Regions from separate parts of the Acidovorax sp. JHL-9 genome, predicted to be linked through region 3. Evidence: predicted binding sites of a transcription regulator. Region 3 holds the regulator's gene; each other region holds the start of a gene.
What was found. Region 3 encodes FNR, which switches genes on or off when oxygen is low (the NO sensors DNR and NnrR bind a similar motif). Its sites were predicted from a motif close to TTGATNNNNATCAA; they were not measured.

Region 1 (3,103 bases), on a different contig from region 3:
ACTGCGTGCTAATGTGCGCCTCAATACCGCCTTTGTCCAATCGACGGCAACGGCAAACCCGGCGCAGCATGCGGGGCGTGGGCTGCACCTGTGCGGATGCCGTGAGGAGTGCCCCCGTGAGCGCATGGTCCTGCGCACGTTTGCTGAATGTGCCGGTGGGGGCCAGCAGGGCCCGGGGGCATCAAAACTGGCACGGGCGAATGGGTGGCGTTCGCAGGGCAACGCGGTCTCCTGGGCCAGGCGGGGGATGGCTTCATGCCACTGCATGCAACTGCAGGAGGCATTGCTGCACGATGTGTGGCTTGCCAAGCGCTCTCAAATGCATAGCTGCAAGATCTTTGAAATAGGGCGCTGAAGCTGAAATTCGTGGATACCATTGCACGGTAATTGATTATTTGCTTACATTTTTTGCGCAGCCTTTGCCGGAAAACCCCGCCGATCTTGTTACAAAGGGGTCATTCCGATCCACAGAGACTCAACCATGAACCTCAACTTTCGTCACCTGATTTCCGGGGCCGCCACGGCGGTGCTGCTGGTTGCAGCCACCGGCGCCCATGCCCAGGCCTATGTCAATGCCACCGTGGGAGGGCAGGTGGTCCCCGGCGTGTATGGACGCATCGACATTGGCAATGCGCCGCCGCCACCGCTGATCTACGCCGAGCCCGTGATCATCCACCGGCCGGCGGTGATGGTGCCGCGCTCGCCGATCTACATGCATGTGCCGCCCGGCCATGCCAAGAACTGGGCCAAGCACTGCGCCCGCTACAACGCCTGCGGCCAGCCGGTGTACTTCGTGAAAGAGCCTGTGCGCGGCCAGTACTACGGCGGCCAGCCTGGCAACAACGGTCGGGATGACCGCCACTGGAATGATGATCGCCGGGGGGGCGGCAAGCACGACCGCGGTGACCGCCGGGACGGGCGTGGCGATGGCCGTGGTGAAGGCCGCGGCAAGGGCCATGGAAACCGCGACTGAGCTGCCAGCGTTGCCTTAAGCTCGGCTGCATGGCCGAAGTCACTTTTTCTCCTCCTTTCACCGGTCCCGATAGCGTGGCCGACCAGCTGCGCAAGACCGGCTACGCCGTGCTGTCGCCACCCGATGTGGCTGCGTGGTCCGGTTGCCACCTCGATGATCTGCTGGCCCTGGCGGCTGACTGGGCCGCGTTGCCCCCCGATGATTTTCTGAAGGACGGTGGCCGCTACCGGCGCCGTCGCCATGCCTGTTTTGAAGTGGTGCACGGCGAGGTGGTGCAGGTGGCGCACCGGGCCCACTGGCAGCCGCTCGAATACAACGCACTGCATGGTGGCATGGAGCGCTGGTTCGCGCCCATGACGGCCGAGACGGTGGCGCGGCCTGTGTGGAGTCAGTTGCTGGCGGCGCTGGCCGCGCTGTCCGACACGGTGTTTGCCGCGCCCGACGCGCCCGCGCGCTGGTTTGTCGAGGCGCACCAGTTTCGGATCGACACCACCGATGGCATTGGCCGCCCCACACCCGAAGGCGCGCACCGGGATGGTGTGGACCTGGTGGCGGTTTTCCTGGTGGCCCGCGAGGGCGTAAAGGGCGGTGAAACGCGGGTGTTCGAGGCGGCGGGCCCTGCAGGCCAGCGGTTTACCTTGAGTGCGCCCTGGTCGCTGATGCTGCTCGACGATGCCCGCATGATCCATGAGACCACGCCCATCCAGCCCCTGGTGCCCGGTGGTTACCGCGACACGCTGGTGGTAACCTGCCGGCGCGGAAGTTTTCAGGGGGCGGATGCGGTGGCCTAGGGGGCAGGCCGGCTTGCCGCTGCAACATGATTTGATGCGAATCAAGATGCAGGCCAGAATGGGCGGCCACACTGACTCCCTATTTCCAGGCCTTGGCCTGGCACCATCAACTTGAGGAGAAGCACCATGTTCAAGCACATTCTGGTTCCTGTGGACGGTTCCAAGACCTCCATGCTCGCGGTGTCCAAGGCGGCAGCCTTGGCCAAGACGTTTGGCAGTGCCGTTACGGCGCTGTATGTGATCGATCCCTACCCGTTCACGGGTGTGGGGGCCGATTTCGCCTATGGCCAGGCGCAATACCTGAGTGCCGCCACGGCCGAGGCCAGCAGTGCGCTCGACGCCACCAAGCAGGCCATGGCCGATGCGGGCGTGCAGGTCACTGCCGTGGTGGGCGAAGGCCATGCGGTGCATGACGCCATCGTGCGGGCCGTCGAAAGCACGGGCGCCGACCTCATCGTGATGGGGTCGCACGGTCGCCGCGGCCTGGAAAAACTGGTGCTGGGCAGCGTCACGCAGCGTGTGCTGGGTGTGGTGCATGTTCCGGTGCTGGTGGTGCGCGACTGAGCGTTACTGCTCCATGAAAAACGGCTCCGCAAGGAGCCGTTTTTCGTTTTGATTCTCGATCAGCCTGCGCATCACCCGCAGCCTTCTGATCGTGGAATGGGCACGCCCCAGACCAGTGCACCCGTGGAACTGGCTTCGCCAGGCCACCGGGTGCGTCCCCCTTCAGGGGGAGGGTGCGAAGCGCCTCAGGGGGTTATTCAATCTTCGCGCCCGAGGCTTCCACGATGCTCTTCCACTTGGCGTAGTCGGTCTTGAGCAGGGTGCCGAACTGTGCTGCCGACATGGCTTCGGGTTCTGCGCCCTGGGCCTGGATGGCGGCCTTCATGTCGGCAGTGGCCAACAGCTTGTTGATTTCGGCGTTGAGGGTGTTCACCACGGCGGCAGGCGTGCCGGCCGGGGCGAGCACGCCATACCAGGTGCTCACGTCAAAGTCCTTGAAGCCCGATTCGGCCACGGTGGGCACCTCGGGCAGCGACGAGCTGCGCTTGGCCGAGGTCACGGCCAGGGGGCGCAGCTTGCCCGACTTGATCTGACCCATGGCCGAGGGCACCGAAGACACCAGCAGGTCCACGTTCCCCGCCAGGGCATCCATCAGCGCGGGATTGGAGCCCTTGTAGGGAATGTGGCTCAGCTTGATGCCTGCGGCTTTCTCGAACAGGTCGCCCGCCAGGTGGATGGAGGTGCCGTTGCCGGGCGAACCATAGGTGATGGTGCCGGGCGCGGCCTTGGCGGCAGCCACCACGTCGGCCAGGGTCTTGTACTTGCTGTTGACGCT
Region 2 (3,103 bases), on a different contig from region 3:
GCATTTTTGGCACCAAATAGTCCGCCAACGCCATAAAAAAACCGCCGGCAGGAAATGCTCCTGCCGGCGGTTTTTTTGTAGCCACCACCGCGAAGCCCGAGGGGGCTGCGCGGCGGCGCCGTCACATCAATACACGTCGTGCTGCGTGTTGTACACGTTGAAGTGGCCGGTCGGCGTGATCAGGCGAGGGTCCTTGATGACCTTCTTGAGCTTGAGTGTCTTGTCGTCGACCACCACCATGGCGCTGATCTTGTCCTTGGCACTCCACACCGAGAACCAGACTTCGTCGCCGGCCTTGTTGAATTCCGGCTGCACGACGCGCTTGGCACCATCGTCCTTGATACCAGCCCACTCGGCGATCGGCAGCGTGACATAGCCCTTGTCCAGGTTCTTCATGTCATACACCACCACCGACTGCGAGATCTTCGGATCGGGGTTCAGCGGCGCATCCGAATACAGGTGGTTGGACTTGGGGTGGCTCTTGATGAACAGAGCGCCGCCGCCTGGGCCCTTGAGCTTGGCCACTTCCTTGAAGGCGTATTGCTTGTGCTTCTTGGGGTCGGTGCCGATCAGGGAGATGGTTTCGTCGCCCAGGTGACCGGTAGCCCAGACAGGACCGTATTTCGGGTGGTTGAAGTTCGCGCCGCGGCCGGGGTGGGGAATCTTGCCCACATCGACGATGGCCGCAAGCTTGCTGTCCTTGAGGTCGAACACCGAAATCTTGTTGCTGTTGTTGGCAGCCACCATGAAGTAGCGCTTGGTAGCATCCAGGCCGCCGTCATGCAGGAAAGGTGCCGAGCCAATCTCGGTCATCTTCAGTGCGTTCAGGTTGGAATAGTCCACCATCAGGGTCTTGCCGGTCTCCTTGACGTTCACGACAAACTCGGGCTTGAAGTGGCTGCCCACGATGGAGGCCACGCGCGGCTCGGGGTGGTATTCCTGCGTGCCCACCACGTTGCCACGGGTGGAGACGATCTTCAGGGGTTCCAGCGTGTCGCCATCCATGATGACGAACTGTGGCGGCCAGTAGGTGCCGGCAATCGCGTACTTGTCTTCGAAGCCCTTGAACTTGCTGCTCTCAACCGAGCGCGCTTCCAGGCCGGTGCGGATTTCGGCCACCGTGTCGGGTTTTTCCATCCACAAATCGATCATGTTGACCTTGGCGTCACGACCGATCACGAACAGGTAGCGGCCCGAAGCCGACATGCGCGAGATATGCACCGCATAGCCGGTCTTGATGATGCTGATGATTTCCTTGGTGTCACCGTCGATCAGCGCGATCTCGCCCGCATCGCGCAGCGTGGTCGAGAAGATGTTGGTGATGTTGTAGTTGTTCATCTTCTTCTTCGGACGCTGGTCCGCAGGAATGACGACCTTCCACGTTTTCTTCATGTCCGCCAGGCCGTACTCTGGCGGGACTGGAGGATCCTGCTGGATGTAGCGGGCCATCAGGTCCACGTCGGCCTCGGACATCTCACCCGAGGTCTGCCAATTGGGCATGCCGGCGGGCGAGCCGTAAGCGATGAACACCTTGAGGTAGTCCGTGCCCTTGGGCAACGTGACGTCAGGCGTCAGTGGCTTGCCGGTGGCACCCTTGCGCAGCACGCCGTGGCAGCCAGCGCAACGCTCAAAGTAAATCTGGCGGGCCCGATCGAACTCGGCCTGCGTCATCTTGGGCGCCTTGGGATTCGAACTTTGGTACATGGCCACATCGGCCAGAGGTGAAGTACCTGCCTGGTAATTCACCTCGGGTGCCGATGCACCCTCCTTGTGTTGTGCCGCAGCGGCCAGAGCCAGAGTGGACAGTGCCAGGGCCGCAAGGCGCGCCAGCTTTCGGGTTGTCATGGGAACTCCTTTTTTTTCACAGCCCATACGCTCATTCCATCCTGAAAGATCGCCCGCCGAGGGCTGCGACGATATGGTTTCGGCAGACATGGTGGCCATTCTTCGACGGGTGTCCTGGGCCCACTTTGATGCGCGTCAAACAACCATTTAACTTGCATCATTCACCCCGAGACACACCAATAATCCAACAACCGATACAAGAAACCAACCCATGAAACCGCAGCTTTTCTGCCCTTCCCCGTTTCGCGCCAAAGCCACACCGTGGGCACCCTCCACGCCTTGGCGCTGGCCACGTTCGCGGCCGGCCTGTCCGGGGAGCCTGTTTACGATCTCCCAGGGTTGCCAGCCATCGTTGCCTCGCCCGTGATCAACTCACGCATGCCCTCAAAGAGCCCTTGCCTCCACCCTGTTGCGCCCATGCTCCTTGGCCAGGTACATGGCCTCGTCCGCGCGCTGCAAAAGGGCATCTGACGAATCGCCGGGCAGGTATTGCGTAGCCCCGATGCTCACCGTCAAGGCAATGGGGCCACGATCGGTGAGCACAGGCTGGCTGGCCACCATGGCACGAAGGCGCTCGGCCACGGCACGGGTGCCCTCGCTGCTGGCGTTGGGCAGAAAAATGGCAAACTCCTCACCGCCCAGCCGCCCCATCACGTCCTCCTTGCGCAGGCAGCCGGTCGCCAGGCGGACAAAGTGGCGCAGCACGTCGTCGCCACTTTTGTGCCCCCAGGTGTCGTTGACCTTTTTGAAATGGTCCAGATCCATCGCCAGCACAGAAAGACCAGACGGCGTGCGCTGTGCGCTGCTGATGGCCTTGTCCATCAGCGTGAGAAACGCACGCCGGTTGAACACATTGGTCAGCGGGTCCATCTCGGCCAGGTGGCGCAACTCGCTGGTAATGTATTCATTGGTGAGCATCAGCGTGCCAAATGCCATCATCACCAAGGCCAACGTGGCTTCCAGCACCACGAACTGCGACAGCAGCGCCACCATGTCGGCGCCAGCACCCCCACCCACTTCAGGCGTGGCCAGCCTGAACAGCAGCGGACGCAAGAACAGGAAAAGCCCATGCAGGCCCGCCACGAGGGCAAACAGATAGCGTGCCGGCACATTGCGAAAGCCACCCCGCGCCAGGGTGTGGGCTGTCAGCAAAAAGCATGCGCCAGAAACCGATCCCGCCAACGCAAACCGGACTCCCAGGTGCGGCTGCACCACCGTGAAATACGCCGCCAACGCCATTACGGCAGCAATGACCGTC
Region 3 (3,103 bases):
TTTGCAATATGAATGCATTGGCTGCGGTCTTTGCGTGGATGCCTGCAATACCGTGATGGACAAGATGCATTACCCCAGAGGCTTGATAAGGTATTCGACCCAGAATGGTGTTCTGCATCGCTGGAGCCAGTCGCAAATCTTGCGCCATGTCTTGCGCCCTCGCGTGCTCATCTACACCGCGGTTCTGGTGGCTTTGTGTGTGGGCATGCTGGCCAGCCTGAGCACGCGCACCCCCCTGAAGGTGGACATCGTGCGTGACCGTGCCGCCTTGTCCCGCATTGTTGCGGGGGGCAAGCTTGAAAATGTCTATCGACTGCAGATCATGAATGCCACAGAGGCCGCACAGCGCTACCGCATTACTGCGAGCGGGCTGGATGGCTTGGAAGTGGCTTCGGAGCAGGAGGTGGACATTGGTGCTGCAGAATCCCGTTGGGTCGCGGTGCGACTGCAGATACCGTATGGATCTGCGGCCCCTGGTTCCCATGCGATTCATTTCGATATATCTGCACTGGAAAGCGGCGGCAAAGTGACTGAGAAATCCATATTCCTGGTGCCACGCTGAGTCAATTGAGTGAAGGTCACGCTGTGCGCTGCATGGCGTCTTGTGGCCTGTATGCTGATACCTGAGGAGCTTCCATGCCAACCAGCCCCGTTATTACTCCCGGACCCCAGCCATGGTGGAAGTTTGGGCATGTCTGGCTGGTGATTGCCGGACCGGTCATTGTGGTGATCGCCGGCTTCATTACGCTGTGGCTTGCCGTGAGTCGGCCGGACCCCGTCGTCGAGGAGGACTATTACCGCAAAGGGATTGAGATCAACCAGACGCTGGCACAGCCAGAGAAAAGTTTGGCCCCTGCGCTCAAGGGCCGCAACCATGCGGCGACACCTGCCGTAGATCAGCCTCGCTGAACGAGAGTCCCAACTGGTCGCATACAAACGCTCCCCGCAACCCCGAGGAAACACACGATGTGGACACAACGCCTGATGTGGATTGCATGGCCCGCTTTTCTGGTGGCCGGGATCCTGGAAATGCTGGTTTTCGCCATGGTGGATCCACAGGATCTTCATTGGCTCGGTCAACCATTGACGCTGTCCCGCCAGGGGGTCTATACCCTTGCGTTCTTTGCGTTCTGGATCATTACCATGGCTGCCAGCGCGCTGACAACGCTGCTCTCCATGTCACCCTTTGAACTCAACCGCTGCCCCGTGCCTCCGGATGCCCGACCGGACGATTGCCACAAGGCATCGTCATGCCCGTGACGGCCCATACCTGAACAGCGATCAGTGACAAGCCTGCTGGTTGTTGACAATACGCTTGAGTGCCTCGGTGTCCAGAATGCGGACATGGCGCTGTTTGACTTCTACCGTGCCATCTTCCACAAACTTCGAGAACGTGCGGCTGACTGTCTCCAGCTTGAGTCCAAGGTAACTGCCGATTTCTTCCCGTGTCATTCGCAATACCAGTTCGGACTGCGAGAACCCGCGGGCATGCAGGCGTTGCACCAGGTTGAGCAGGAACGCGGCCAGGCGCTCTTCTGCGCGCATGCTGCCCAGCAAAAGCATCACACCGTGTTCACGAACGATTTCCCGGCTCATGATCTTGTGAACGTGGTGTTGCAACGCCGTGACTTCGCGCGATAGTTCTTCGATGCGATCAAAGGGCATGACACACACTTCGGCATCTTCGAGGGCGACTGCATCACAGGTGTGATGGTCGTTGACGATGCCATCGAGTCCAATGATTTCACCCGCCATCTGAAAGCCTGTGACCTGGTCGCGCCCATCTTCGGTAGCGACGCAGGTCTTGAAAAAACCAGTGCGAATGGCATAGAGAGAAGTGAACGACTCTCCATTGCGAAAGAGCGTACCTCCCCGCTTGATTTTTCGCCGCACTGCCACGATATCGTCAATGCGTTGCAACTGCTGCTCGTTCAGGCCTACGGGCATGCACAGTTCTCGCAGGTTACAGTTGGAGCAGGCGACTTTGATGGTTTGCGGGTTCATGGGCACTGGGACCTGGACAGGTCAGGGTAATTGGCTTGTATCTGCTGGGACTCCATTGTCCCGTGGTGCACGCGTGGCGGCTGACTTGAATCAAATTGTCCCCCCTGTACCCATTCGTCTTCTTGATTAAGGTCAAGGACGTGGGCCAAAGGGTACGGCACAGTACCGATGCACGCAAGGATATTTTCCCATGACCGCTGTTACCCCAGAACTTCTGCGCCGTTTTGACATTCCAGGACCGCGCTATACCTCCTACCCCACGGCTGACCGGTTTGTGGAGGCTTTTGGGCAAGAGGACTATGTGTTGGCACTGTCACAGCGCCGGCTTGGTGCTACGGCCATGGCACTGCCGTTGTCGCTGTATGTCCACATTCCGTTTTGCGAATCGTTGTGCTACTACTGTGCCTGCAACAAGATCATCACCAAGCACCATGACCGTGCCGACGTGTATTTGCGCTACCTCAGCCGCGAGATTGATCTGCACACGGCCCACTGCGGCACCGGACAGGTGGTCAGCCAGTTGCACCTCGGGGGCGGCACGCCGACCTTCCTTTCGGACGACGGGCTGCGCCAGCTCATGGCAACGCTGCGGCGCAGTTTCACCTTTGCGCCGGGTGGTGAGTATTCCATCGAGGTGGATCCTCGCACGGTCACTTCGGAGCGGCTGGCGGTGCTGGCGGAGCTCGGCTTCAATCGATTGAGCTTCGGGGTGCAGGATTTTGATGCCGAGGTTCAGAAGGCCGTGCACCGCATTCAGCCCGCAGAGCAGGTGTTTGCATTGGTGGAAGCGTCTCGTGCGCTGGGCTTTGAGTCGGTCAATGTGGATTTGATTTACGGGCTGCCGCGCCAGACACCCGAGTCGTTTGATCGCACGCTGGCACAGGTGGCCCAGTTGCGCCCCGACCGAATCGCTTTGTATGCCTACGCCCATTTGCCCGATCGTTTCAAGCCGCAGCGGCGCATCATCTCGACAGAATTGCCCGCTGCATCCGCCAAGGTGACCATGCTTTCGCGTTCGCTGGACGCGTTCATTGATGCCGGTTACGTCTATGTAGGCATGGACCACTTTGCCTTGCCTACGGATGCGTTGGCGGTTGCC

Region 1: the regulator FNR is predicted to act here: its motif matches at 1,796-1,809, upstream of K225_RS0103765 (universal stress protein).
Region 2: the regulator FNR is predicted to act here: its motif matches at 1,971-1,984, upstream of K225_RS0108870 (nitrite reductase).

The regions. Positions count from the first base shown of each region.
Region 1 covers NZ_AUEX01000003.1:185,752-188,854, reverse strand. The annotation lists gene K225_RS0103775 (hypothetical protein) at 482-973, shown strand; gene K225_RS0103770 (2OG-Fe dioxygenase family protein) at 1,003-1,764, shown strand; gene K225_RS0103765 (universal stress protein) at 1,891-2,328, shown strand; gene K225_RS0103760 (tripartite tricarboxylate transporter substrate binding protein) at 2,522-3,103, opposite strand, start outside.
Region 2 covers NZ_AUEX01000011.1:11,662-14,764, forward strand. The annotation lists gene upp (uracil phosphoribosyltransferase) at 1-20, shown strand, start outside; gene K225_RS0108870 (nitrite reductase) at 127-1,845, opposite strand; gene K225_RS20625 (GGDEF domain-containing protein) at 2,230-3,103, opposite strand, start outside.
Region 3 covers NZ_AUEX01000008.1:57,140-60,242, reverse strand. The annotation lists gene ccoG (cytochrome c oxidase accessory protein CcoG) at 1-562, shown strand, start outside; gene K225_RS0106645 (FixH family protein) at 637-909, shown strand; gene K225_RS0106640 (hypothetical protein) at 967-1,260, shown strand; gene fnr (fumarate/nitrate reduction transcriptional regulator Fnr) at 1,282-2,004, opposite strand; gene hemN (oxygen-independent coproporphyrinogen III oxidase) at 2,195-3,103, shown strand, end outside.